3 regions of the Streptomyces araujoniae genome follow, and region 1 is predicted to be linked to each of the others. Evidence: riboswitches for the same ligand, from Rfam matches in the RefSeq annotation. Region 1 holds a riboswitch; each other region holds the start of a gene.
What was found. Region 1 has a riboswitch for cobalamin ahead of metE (5-methyltetrahydropteroyltriglutamate--homocysteine S-methyltransferase). Riboswitches for the same ligand answer to the same signal wherever they lie in the genome.

Region 1 (4,185 bases):
GTGAGATCGTCAGGAGAGATCCGGGGATGGCGCACGGCTGCCACCGGCCCGCGCACCGGTCGGGTGCACGGGGGCGCGGAAGGGCTGCCGCCAGGGGGGACGCGAAGGGCGGGGCCGTCAGGGGGCGGGGAGAACCGCTCGCCGGGACGTGCCCGCGGGGCCGTGGGTGCGGACCGGTGCCATGCGTGTCTGCTCCATCCTCGTGGAAACACGGAACTATTCCCGTGGCCGGTATCCTGACTCCCGGATCAGCGCGCGCCCTCGTGCCTTCCCGACGGCTGGTTCGCCGTCAGTGGCGTGTCCTGCGAGGACGGACTCCCCGGTCACAGTGGCGGGACCGCGCCGGAATCGCACCGGCTTCCCTGACACCACGGGCCTTCGAGGCGCCCGGCACGATGCCGGTCGCCTCTCTGCTCACGAACATATAGTTGGACGTCCTAGTAAGTCCACCCCGCCTCGCTCCGACACGGACGCGCCCTCGCCCCGGGCCGGGTCCTGCCCGCGCCGGTCGGTGCCGACGGCCGCCCCGCCCCCTGCCCGGGCCGGCGGCCCGCCCTGGCATGATCGGCCGACATGAGCGACGCACCACCACGCCACATCCTCGTCATCGGCATGGGCGCCGGTGACCCCGACCACCTGACGCTCGCCGCGATCAAGGCGATGCGCCGGGCGCAGGTCTTCTTCGTGCTCGGCAAGGGCCGCGAGAAGGAGTCCCTCACCCGGCTGCGACGGGACATCCTGGCCGAACACCTCACCGGCCCCTACCGGGTCGTCGAGGCCGAGGACCCCTGGCGGGACCGCACCCAGGACGACCGGGGGCGCTACACCTCGGCGGTCCACGACTGGCGCCACCGCCGCGCCGACATCTGCGAGCGCCTGATCGCCGAGGAGCTGGCACCGGGGGAGTGCGGGGCCTTCCTGGTCTGGGGCGACCCGTCCCTGTACGACAGCACCCTGGCGATCCTGGAAGACATCCGGGACCGGGGGACGGTGGAGTTCGGGCATGAGGTGATCCCCGGCATCAGCAGCGTCTCCGCCCTCGCCGCCCGCCACCGTACGTCCCTGAACCAGGTGGGCCGCCCGATCCGCATCACCCCCGGCAGGCGGCTCGCGGAGGGGTTCCCGGACGACGACGGCGACATCGTGGTGATGCTCGACGGCCACGAGAGCTTCACCCATCTGACGGGCCGGGGGCTGTGGATCTACTGGGGCGCCTACATCGGCACCCCGGACGAACTCCTGGTCTCCGGCCCGCTCGACGAGGTCGCGGACCGGATCAGCCGCGTGCGCGCCGAGGCCCGCGAACGGCACGGCTGGATCATGGACACGTACCTGCTGCGTCAGGGGCCGGGCGCGTCGGGCGGCGCCTGAGGCGGTGAAGCCGCCCGTATCCGAGGCGGTGTCGGCCGCTGATGGGCCCCGGCCCGTGAGCGGGGGCCCGGACAAGGGGTGGCGGGCCGTGCGAGGCGCGGGCGGCGGCGCCGCACCTCGTCGTCGGGCCCTGCCGGGTCAGCTCCGGGACTCGTGCGCCCGGATCAGGCCGAGCCCGTGGCCGAGGCTCGGGCACTCGGCACTCAGCTCGTTGCCCCGCACCAGATAGTTGTCCACGCGCCCGTCGGTGGCGCGCTCCACGGCCCGGTACTGCGTGCCGTTCACCGTGATCGTCCAGCCGTCGCCGTCCTGGGCCCAGCCGACTGTCTTCTTCATGCAGCGCTCCCCTTCTCTCCTCGCCGCCGCGGGTCGGCGGCCGTGTATTGGCAAGAAGAACGGCCTGTGACGCTCAGTGGTTCCGGCTCGCCTACGCCATTCGGTTACATCTGTGTCACCGTGCCACCACGAGCTGACCGGAAGTCAGCGAACGGGCGAAGGGGAGCGGAATCCGGGCCGTCCGAAGCCGCCGGGCGCCCTCCCTGCGTGGCCCGTGTCTCATTTCACTGTCCGAAGTGTGAACAACGGTGTGCGCCCGGCGGTCGTCCGCTTAGGGTGACCGGTGCAGCTGGTTCGCCCCGTCAGCCGGACGGGAGCGTCGTAAGAGGGAACCCGGTGGGAATCCGGGACTGCCCCGCAGCGGTGAGCGGGAACGACCGCCGTCATACGCACTGGACCCGGACGGGTCTGGGAAGCGACGGCCACTAGGTGTCTGCCCCCGGCAGACGTGCCCGCGAGTCCGAAGACCTGCCCGTTGCCCGCACGCGACCGTTCGTGTGCGGAGTTCCCGGTGACCTCGTGGGCGGGTCGGCGTAACCGTCGGGTGGACGGACACGGTCAGCGTGTCGCGTTTCCGCCCGGTCCGTCACCCCTTCGCGTCCGCGTTCCGTCCCGGGAACAGCTGGAGACACGCTCGCGAAGGAGAGTCACGTGACAGCGAAGCCCGCAGCCGCGGCAGCACGGGCCACCGTGTACGGCTACCCCCGCCAGGGTCAGAACCGTGAACTGAAGAAGGCCGTCGAGGGCTACTGGAAGGGCCGCGTCGACGCGGGCGCCCTCCGGCAGACCGCCGCCGAACTGCGCCGGGGCACCTGGCAGCAGCTCGCCGAGGCCGGCGTCCACGAAGTGCCGACCGGTGATTTCTCGTACTACGACCACGTCCTGGACACCAGTGTCATGGTCGGCGCTGTCCCCGAGCGGCACCGCGCTGCGGTCGACGCGGACGCCCTCGACGGCTACTTCGCCATGGCCCGCGGCACCCAGGACGTGGCGCCGCTGGAGATGACCAAGTGGTTCGACACCAACTACCACTACCTGGTCCCCGAGTTGGGGCCGGACACGGTGTTCACCGCCGACTCCGCCAAGCAGGTCGAGGAGTTCAAGGAGGCCCTGGCGCTCGGCCACACCCCGCGCCCGGTCCTGGTCGGCCCCGTCACCTACCTGCTGCTCGCCAAGGCGGCCCCCGGAGTCGCCGCCGGCTTCGAGCCGCTGACCCTGCTGGATAGGCTGCTGCCCGTGTACGCCGAGGTCCTCGCGGACCTGCGGGCCGCCGGCGCCGAGTGGGTGCAGCTGGACGAGCCCGCCCTCGTCCAGGACCGCACCCCGGCCGAGCTGAACGCCACCGCCCGCGCCTACCGCGAGCTGGGCTCACTGGCCGACCGGCCGAAGCTGCTGGTCGCCTCCTACTTCGGCCGGCTCGGCGAGGCCCTGCCCGTCCTGGCCAAGTCCCCGGTCGAGGGGATCGCGCTGGACTTCACCGAGTCCGGCGCCGCCAACCTCGACGACCTCGCGGCGGCCGGCGGACTGCCCGGCAAGCGGCTCGTCGCGGGCGTCGTCAACGGCCGCAACATCTGGATCAACGACTACGAGAAGTCGCTCGCCACCCTCGGCACGCTCCTGGGCCTCGCGGACCAGGTCGACGTCTCCGCCTCCTCCTCCCTCCTGCACGTCCCGCTGGACGCGTCGGCCGAGCGGGACATCGACCCGCAGGTGCTGCGCTGGCTGGCCTTCGCCCGGCAGAAGACCGCCGAGATCGTCACCCTGGCCAGGGGGCTCTCCCAAGGCACCGAGGCCATCGCCGCCGAACTCGCCGCCAACCGCGCCGACCTGGCCTCCCGCGCCGACGCCCCCATCACCCGCGACCCCGCCGTCCGGGCCCGTACGGCGGCCGTCACCGATGCCGACGGCCGCCGCTCCCAGCCGTACGCCGAGCGGACCGTGGCCCAGCGCGCCCACCTCGGGCTGCCGCTGCTGCCCACCACCACCATCGGCTCCTTCCCGCAGACCACCGAACTCCGCACCGCCCGCGCCGACCTGAGGGCCGGCCGGATCGACGGGGCCGGGTACGAGGAGCGGATCAAGGACGAGATCCGCGAGGTCCTCTCCTTCCAGGAGAAGGCCGGGATCGACGTCCTGGTCCACGGCGAGCCCGAACGCAACGACATGGTGCAGTACTTCGCGGAGCAGCTCACCGGCTACCTCGCCACCCAGCACGGCTGGGTCCAGTCGTACGGCACCCGCTACGTCCGCCCGCCGGTCCTCGCCGGGGACATCTCGCGCCCCGAGCCGATGACCGTGCGCTGGACGGCGTACGCGCAGTCGCTCACCGAGCGCCCGGTCAAGGGCATGCTGACCGGACCGGTCACCATGCTCGCCTGGTCCTTCGTCCGCGACGACCAGCCGCTCGGCGAGACCGCCCGCCAGGTGGCGCTCGCCCTGCGCGACGAGGTGAACGACCTGGAGGCGAACGGGACTTCG
Region 2 (4,185 bases), 4.0 Mb from region 1:
TCGGCGGCGCTGTCCGCCTCCCAGAACCGCTTGTGCGGGGCGCGGCCCATGGCGACGACCTGGCCGACGGTCAGTTCGAAGCCGGCGTGGCTCTCCTGCGGGACGGTGGCGATGCGGCGGGCGCGGGACTTCACGGGGAGGGTGGCGAGGTCGTCGCCGTCCAGGAGGACCCGGCCGTGGGTGGGGCGCAGGGTGCCGTAGACGCAGCGCAGGAGTGTGGTCTTGCCGCTGCCGTTGGGGCCGACCAGGCCGACCGTCTCGCCGTCGGCGGCGATGAGGTCGACCGCGTCGACGAGGTGGCGGCCCTCGCCGGTCCCGTACGAGAGGGCCTCGGTGCGCAGGGTGGTCACGGGCGGGCTCCCTCGGGCGTGCGGACAGTCGTCGTGCGGGCGCGGCCCCCGTCCTCGGGGGCGGATCGTACGGTGCTCATGCCGGCGCCCCTTCCGGCCGGCGCCGCAGCATCCACAGGAAGAACGGGCCGCCGGTGAGCGCGGTGAGCACACCGACCGGGATGTCCTGCGGGGCGGCCAGGGTGCGGGCGGCCAGGTCCGCGAGGACCAGGAACACCGCCCCGCCGAGCGCGGCCACCGGCAGCAGCGCCCGGTGCGAGGCGCCCACCGCCATCCGGGCCATGTGCGGGACCATCAGCCCGACGAAGCCGATCGCCCCGCTGTACGCCACCAGCGCCCCGGTCATGAGCGAGGCGAGGACGAAGACGGCGGCCCGGAAGCGGGCGGTGTCCAGGCCCAGCACGGTCGCGCCCTCCTCCCCCACCAGGAGCAGGTCGAGCGGGCGGGCCAGGGTGAGGAGGACGGCCGTACCGGCGATCAGGGTGATCGTCGGGAGCGCGAGCATGTCCCAGCGGGCCGCGCCGAGGCCGCCGAGGGTCCAGTAGAGGACTTCCTGGAGGTGGTCGGCGCGGGCGGAGGTGACCAGGATCAGGCTGGTGAGGGCGGAGAGGATGTAGGAGACGGCGACCCCGGCGAGGACGAGCCGGTTGGTGGTGAGGCCGCCTCCGCCGCGCGCCAGGGTGTAGACGAGCAGCAGGGAGAGCAGCGCGCCGGCGAACGCGGCGGCCGGGATGGTCACGGTGGTGGCGAGGGAGGCGCCGATACCGAGGACGATCACCAGGACCGCGCCGGTGGAGGCCCCGGAGGAGACGCCGAGGAGGAACGGGTCGGCCAGCTGGTTCCGTACGAGGGCCTGGAGGACCGTGCCGATGACGGCGAGTCCGGCGCCGACGACGATGCCGAGCAGGACCCGGGGCAGCCGCACGTCCAGGACGATCGTGCGGAACGGGCTCGCCTCCGCCCGCCCGGTCAGGATGTCGATCACCTGGCCGGGCGGGATGCGGACGGAGCCGAGGGCGAGGGCGGCGACCACGGCGGCTGCGAGGAGGGCGGCGAGGGCGCCGACGACCAGGGTGTAGCGGAGCAGCCGCCGCGGTGCGGGGGTGCGGCAGGTCACGGGGTGGTGGCCGCCGGGTGGAGCTGGGCCGCGAGCTTCTCGACGGCGGCGGGGACGCGGACGCCGAGGACCGCGTCGGAGAGCGGCATCACCGCGAAGCGCTTGTTCTTGATGGCCGGGACGTCCGCGAGGGCCGGGTCGGTGAGGAGGCGCTTCTTCTTCTGTTCGACGGTGGTGGAGCCGTAGTCGTAGATCACGATCGCCTCGGGCTTGCGGGCGACGACGTTCTCCCAGGAGGCGTCCCCGAAGGACTTGTCGAGGTCGGCGAAGATGTTGGTGCCGCCGGCGCGCTTGATCAGCTCGTTGCCGATGCCCTTGCCGCCCGCGGTGAACGCGGTCTTGTCGCCGCTGTCGTAGACGAAGACGGGGAGGGCCTTGAGGTCCTTGAGCTTCTCGGCCGTGGCGGCGTTGTCGGCCTTGGCCCGCTTGATCCAGGCCTCGGCGCGGTCGCTGACGCCGAAGGTGCGGCCGACCTCGCGGATCTCTCCGTAGAGGGTCTCCATCGGGGTGTCGGCCTCGGCGCAGCTCTCGGTGTTGAGCCGGGTCTCGATGCCGGCCTTCTTCAGCGCCTCGCGGCCGCGCCCGTCGCCCGCGGCGAACGCGCTGGCGTAGCCGCCGTAGACGAAGTCGGGGTCGGCGGCGAGGACCTGCTCGTAGGAGGGGTACTCCTTGGCGATGACCGGGACGGAGGCGTAGTCCTCGGCGTACTTCGGCAGCACCTTGTCGTCGAGGTAGGCGGTGCCGACGAGGGACTTGGTGAGGCCCAGCTCCAGCATGATCTCGGTGACGTGCTGGTTCATGGTGACCACGCGCTTCGGCGCGGCCTTGTACGTGGTGGTGACACCGCAGTTGGTGACGGTGTACGGGAAGCCGTCGCTCTTCTCCGCGGCCTCGGGCCCGCCCTTGGCGTCGGGGCTCTCCGAGGAGGAGCAGGCGGTGAGGGCGAGCGGGAGCAGCACGGCGGCGGCTATGAGCGCGGGGGTGCGCCGGGACATGGCGGGGCCTCTCCGGGGGATTTCCGCGTCCCCTGGTCGATGCGGGAGAAGGCGGCGGGCCAGTTCCTGGCTTCCGGGCCGCCCTCCCGCGCGGAGTCGTCCACCGGGGAGTCGTCCGTACGGGAGGGGGCCCGGTCACAGTGGCGGGACCGTGCCGGATTCGCACCGGCTTCCTGGTTCCTGCTGCCTTGTGTTCGGGTCTGGGGTGCAGTGTGCCAGACGGATCCGGAGGGTCGGCGGGGCCCCCGGGGAGGAGCGTCGCGGCTCAGTACGCCTCGACGACCTGCACGTCTTCCTCGGTGATCTCGCCGTCCACGATGCGGTACGAGCGGAACTGGAAGGGGCCCGAGCCGTCGGTGTCGGCGGTGGAGACCAGGACGTAGTGGGCGCCGGGCTCGTTGGCGTACGTCACGTCGGTGCGGGAGGGGTAGGCCTCGGTCGCGGTGTGCGAGTGGTAGATGATCACGGGCTCCTCGTCGCGGTCGTCCATCTCGCGGTAGAGCTTGAGGAGGTCGCCGGAGTCGAACTCGTAGAACGTGGGCGAGCGGGCGGCGTTGAGCATGGGGACGAAGCGCTCGGGGCGCCCGGTCCCGGCCGGGCCCGCCACCACACCGCACGCCTCGTCGGGGTGGTCGGCGCGGGCGTGGGCGACGATCTGGTCGTGGAGCGCCTGGGTGATGGTCAGCATGGCAAGAGGATAGGCATGCGGCCCTCTCCGTACCGGTGGGTGGTACGGGGAGGGCCGCATGGTGGACGCCGGGGCCGTGGGGGGAGCTGAGCGGCCGGGACGCCCTGGGGAGGAGGGCCGGTCCAGGGCCCGTGGTCGACGGGCCCGCCCTCGGGTTCGGTGCTCGACGCGAGCGGGTGGGGTGCTCGCCGGAGCCTGGGTCAGCGCTTGGCGAAGGCGGTGTTCTCCGGGTCGCGCGACTTGAGCACCAGGTAGGAGACGCCCAGGAGGAGCGCCCAGAGCGGGGCGCAGTAGAGCGAGATCCGGGCGTCCTGGTCGATCGCCATCATGACGATGACCATGCCGATGAAGGCGAGCGCGAACCAGCTGGTGTACGGGGCTCCCGGGGCCTTGAACGAGGAGTGCGGGAGCACGCCCCGGTCGGCCATGCGGCGGTAGCGGATCTGGCTGAACAGGATCATGATCCAGGCCCACATGCCGGAGATGGTGGCGAAGGAGACGACGTAGTTGAACGCCTCGCCCGGCCACTGGTAGTTGATCCAGACGCCGACGAGCATCAGGGCGGCGGAGAAGGTGGTCCCGGTGAGCGGCAGGCCGTTCTTCGTGAGCTTGGTGAAGGCGCGCGGGCCCTGTCCGTTCATGGCCAGGTCGCGGAGCATGCGGCCGGTGGAGTACATGCCGGAGTTGCAGGAGGAGAGCGCCGCGGTCAGGACGACGAAGTTGACGATGGCGGCGCCGATGCCGAGCCCCATCTCCTCGAAGGCCTTCACGAACGGCGAGACGCCCGGCTTGAAGGTGGACCACGGCACGACCGACAGGATCATGATCAGGGCGCCGACGTAGAAGACGGCGATGCGCCACGGCACGGTGTTGATGGCCTTGGGCAGCACGGTCCTGGGGTCCTTGGACTCGCCCGCGGTGACGCCGACGAGTTCCACGGCGAGGAAGGCGAACATGACGATCTGGAGCGTCATCAGCATGCCGCCGATGCCGTTGGGGAAGAACCCGCCGTCGTTCCAGAGGTTGGAGACGGTC
Region 3 (4,185 bases), 1.3 Mb from region 1:
GCGCGGAGCCCCGACCGTACGAAAGGATGTGCCCATGGCATCGCACATCCGGCGGCCCCGGCTCCGCCCCCTCCTCCTGGCCGCGGCCCTGGCACTGGCGGCGGTCACGGGCTGCGGCACCGCGCCGGCGCCCGGTTCGGAGCCGGCGGCGGAGCGGAGCCCTTCGGCCGGACCGGTGCCCGACCGGGCGGAGCTGGAGGCGCGGGCGGGCGCGGCGCAGCTCGTCACGGACCATGTCTGGGTGACCGGGGCCGCGGGCTACGCCCTGGCGCGCCAGTCGGTCGGGGTGCTCGGTGACGACGGGTTCGGCAGCTCCTACACCGCGCCGGACGGCGGTCTGTTCCAGCTGTCGGTGGAACGCCGCCCGCACGCCGTGGCGGAGTGCACGGGTGCCGCCGCGCCCGCCGGCGGCACGGAGCCCCCGGAGACGTGCGAGCGGGACGGCGAACACTGGTACCGGGCCACGGAGTCGGACCACGCGTACGCCCGGGAGCGGGGCGGGCTCGTGATCACGGTGAGCGGGGCGCGCGAGAGGGTGGACCGGGCGACGCTGCGGTCGGCGGCGCGGGCCGCCCACCGCGCCGACGACCACGAGCTGGACCGGGTGCTGCCGCCCGCCGGGGGCGGCTTTGGACAACGGCCCGTCGAGCGCGGCGACCTGCCGCCGGTGGGCGACGGTGCCCCGGACAACGAGGTGGGAGCGAGCGGCTGATGGATCTGACGATCAGGGTGGCGGAGCCCGCCGAGTACGCCGTACTCGGCGAGATCATCGCCGAGGCCTACCTCGGCGACGGTCTGCTGGACGGCCCGGCGGACCCCTACCTCCTCAAACTGCGGGCGGTGGCACAGCGGGCGGCCGAGGCCGAGGTGCTCGTGGCGCTCGACGCGGACGGGGTGGTGGTCGGGGGTGTGACGTATGCCGCTCCCGGCACTCCGTGGCGCGATATCTCCGGTCCGGACGAGGCCGAGTTCCGGATGCTCGCCGTGGCCCGCGCCGGGCGGGGACGGGGCGTGGGAGAGGCGCTCGTCCGGGCGTGCGTCGAGCGGGCCCGGTCCGCCGAGGGCGTCCGGGGGCTGGTGCTGTCGACGCAGCCGGCCATGCTCCCGGCCCATAGGATCTACCGTCGGCTCGGCTTTCTGCGGACCCCTGAGCGGGACTGGGAGCCGGTTCCTGGCCTGCGCCTCATGACCTTCCGGCTGGAGCTGGAGACGGCCTCCTGAAGGGCGCAAGCAATCAACGCGACACAACATGTGGGGGCCGCATCATCTGGCGGCCCCCACATGTATGCTCGACCTCGCTGTCGCCGCAGGGGAATCCGGTGCGAATCCGGAACTGTCCCGCAACGGTGTGATCAGTGTGCTTTTGCACACCCGAAGTCCGAAGACCTGTCGACAGTACGTCCGGCTCGCCCGAACCGGACGGTAGACGTCCGGGCCTCGCGGATGGGCCGGTGGACGCCGTAGCAGTGCTGCCTTGTCAGGCATCGTGCTGCCCGGTTTCCCCGCTCGCCGCCGGCCCCCAGCCGAGCGAGGGAAAGCCCAGTGACCATCGCGCCCGCCGATCCGGTTTCAGCCACCGAATCCGCTGCCTCCACCGCGTCCGGAGAAGGCACGACCGACGGACCCGGGACCGCCCTGCTGCGGACCCTGACCGACCTCACCGTCGATCTGCCCGACACCGACCCCGGACGGGTCGCCGCCTCCGCGCTCCGCGGGCGCAACGCCCGCTCCGACGAGGCCGAGTTGCGCACGCTGGCCACCGAGGCGGCGGCGGGCCTGATCTCCGAGGACCCGGCGTACTCCAGGCTCGCCGCCCGGCTGCTGACCCGGACGATCGCCGAGGAGGCCGCGAGCCAGGGCGCCACGTCCTTCTCCGCCTCGGTCGCCGTCGGCCACCGCGAGGGCCTGATCGCGGACCGCACCGCCGCCTTCGTGGAGCTGCACGCCGAGGCGCTGGACGCGCTGGTGGAGCGGACGCTGGCCGAGGGCGCGGACGACCGCTTCGGCTACTTCGGCCTCCGTACGCTGCACAGCCGTTACCTGCTGCGCCACCCGCTCACCCGTCAGGTCATCGAGACCCCGCAGCACTTCATGCTGCGCGTGGCCGCGGGCCTCGCCGAGGACGAGTCGGTGCGCGCGCTGGACGAGGTCGCCGCGCTCTACGGGCTGATGAGCAAACTGGACTACCTCCCCTCCTCCCCCACGCTCTTCAACTCCGGCACCCGGCACCCGCAGATGTCCTCCTGCTATCTGCTGGACTCCCCCAAGGACGAGCTGGACTCGATCTACGACCGCTACCACCAGGTGGCGCGTCTGTCGAAGCACGCGGGCGGCATCGGCCTCTCCTACTCCCGTATCCGCGCCCGGGGTTCGCTGATCCGGGGCACCAACGGGCACTCCAACGGCATCGTGCCGTTCCTCAAGACGCTGGACGCCTCCGTGGCGGCGGTGAACCAGGGCGGCCGGCGCAAGGGCGCGGCGGCGGTCTACCTGGAGACCTGGCACGCGGACATCGAGGAGTTCCTGGAGCTGCGCGACAACACGGGTGAGGACCAGCGGCGTACGCACAACCTCAACCTGGCGCACTGGATCCCGGACGAGTTCATGCGCCGCGTCGACGCGGACACCGAGTGGTCGCTGTTCTCCCCCGCCGACGTGCCCGAGCTGGTCGACCTGTGGGGCGACGAGTTCGACGCGGCCTACCGCGCGGCCGAGGCCAAGGGCCTGGCCCGCAAGACGATGCCGGCGCGTGAGCTGTACGGCCGGATGATGCGGACCCTCGCCCAGACCGGCCAGGGGTGGATGACGTTCAAGGACGCCTCCAACCGGACCGCGAACCAGACCGCCGAGCCGGGCCGGGTCGTGCACTCCTCGAACCTGTGCACGGAGATCCTGGAGGTCACCAACGACGGCGAGACGGCCGTCTGCAACCTGGGCTCGGTCAACCTGGGCGCGTTCGTGGCCAACGGCTCGATCGACTGGGAGCGCCTGGACGCCACCGTCCGTACGGCCGTGACCTTCCTCGACCGGGTCGTCGACATCAACTTCTACCCGACCGAGCAGGCCGGGAACTCCAACTCCCGCTGGCGGCCGGTCGGCCTGGGCGCCATGGGCCTCCAGGACGTCTTCTTCCAGCTGCGCCTGCCGTTCGACTCCCCGCGGGCCCGCGCCCTCTCCACGCAGATCGCCGAGCGCATCATGCTCGCGGCGTACGAGGCCTCCTGCGACCTGGCCGAGCGCTCGGGCCCGCTGCCCGCGTGGTCGGAGACGCGTGCCGCGCGCGGTGTGCTCCACCCCGACCACTACGACACCGAGCTGAACTGGCCGGAGCGCTGGGACGCCCTGCGCGCCCGGGTCGCGAAGACCGGCATGCGCAACTCGCTGCTGCTCGCCATCGCGCCGACCGCGACGATCGCCTCGATCGCCGGTGTGTACGAGTGCATCGAGCCGCAGGTCTCCAACCTGTTCAAGCGCGAGACGCTCAGCGGCGAGTTCCTCCAGGTGAACGCCTACCTGGTGGACGAGCTGAAGAAGCTCGGCGTGTGGGACGCCCGCACCCGTGAGGCGCTGCGCGAGGCCAGCGGCTCGGTCCAGGGCTTCGCCTGGATCCCCGAGGACGTGCGGGCGCTGTACCGCACGGCGTGGGAGATCCCGCAGCGCGGTCTGATCGACATGGCGGCGGCCCGTACGCCGTTCCTCGACCAGAGCCAGTCGCTCAACCTGTTCCTGGAGACGCCGACGATCGGCAAGCTCTCCTCGATGTACGCGTACGCCTGGAAGCAGGGGCTGAAGACGACGTACTACCTCCGCTCGCGCCCGGCGACCCGGATCGCCCGTGCCGCGTCCGGCCAGGCGGCGGCCGCCGCCCCCATTCCCGTACAGCAGGCGACGGCTCCCGACGCGGACGCCATCGCCTGCTCCCTCGAAAACCCCGAGTCCTGCGAGGCCTGCCAGTAATGAGCACCACGAACAACGAGAAGAACCTGCTCGACCCGGGATTCGAGCTGACCCTGCGTCCCATGCGGTACCCGGACTTCTACGAGCGCTACCGGGACGCGATCAAGAACACCTGGACCGTGGAGGAGGTCGACCTCCACTCGGACGTGGCCGACCTCGCCAAGCTGTCGCCGGGTGAGCAGCACATGATCGGCCGGCTGGTGGCGTTCTTCGCGACCGGCGACTCGA

Region 2: it holds a riboswitch for cobalamin, as region 1 does, so the genes downstream of both, ACQ9ZG_RS11265 (ABC transporter substrate-binding protein) here and metE (5-methyltetrahydropteroyltriglutamate--homocysteine S-methyltransferase) in region 1, are expected to answer to the same signal.
Region 3: it holds a riboswitch for cobalamin, as region 1 does, so the genes downstream of both, ACQ9ZG_RS23390 (ribonucleoside-diphosphate reductase subunit alpha) here and metE (5-methyltetrahydropteroyltriglutamate--homocysteine S-methyltransferase) in region 1, are expected to answer to the same signal.

The regions. Positions count from the first base shown of each region.
Region 1 is NZ_CP194070.1:6,693,090-6,697,274, forward strand. It holds cobalamin riboswitch at 210-388, opposite strand; gene cobF (precorrin-6A synthase (deacetylating)) at 574-1,371, shown strand; gene ACQ9ZG_RS28550 (hypothetical protein) at 1,510-1,707, opposite strand; cobalamin riboswitch at 1,981-2,197, shown strand; gene metE (5-methyltetrahydropteroyltriglutamate--homocysteine S-methyltransferase) at 2,359-4,185, shown strand, end outside.
Region 2 is NZ_CP194070.1:2,659,102-2,663,286, forward strand. It holds gene ACQ9ZG_RS11255 (ABC transporter ATP-binding protein) at 1-350, opposite strand, end outside; gene ACQ9ZG_RS11260 (FecCD family ABC transporter permease) at 427-1,467, opposite strand; gene ACQ9ZG_RS11265 (ABC transporter substrate-binding protein) at 1,464-2,462, opposite strand; cobalamin riboswitch at 2,503-2,697, opposite strand; gene ACQ9ZG_RS11270 (M67 family metallopeptidase) at 2,728-3,150, opposite strand; gene ACQ9ZG_RS11275 (amino acid permease) at 3,351-4,185, opposite strand, start outside.
Region 3 is NZ_CP194070.1:5,396,479-5,400,663, reverse strand. It holds gene ACQ9ZG_RS23400 (hypothetical protein) at 35-712, shown strand; gene ACQ9ZG_RS23395 (GNAT family N-acetyltransferase) at 712-1,221, shown strand; cobalamin riboswitch at 1,274-1,408, shown strand; gene ACQ9ZG_RS23390 (ribonucleoside-diphosphate reductase subunit alpha) at 1,543-3,957, shown strand; gene ACQ9ZG_RS23385 (ribonucleotide-diphosphate reductase subunit beta) at 3,957-4,185, shown strand, end outside.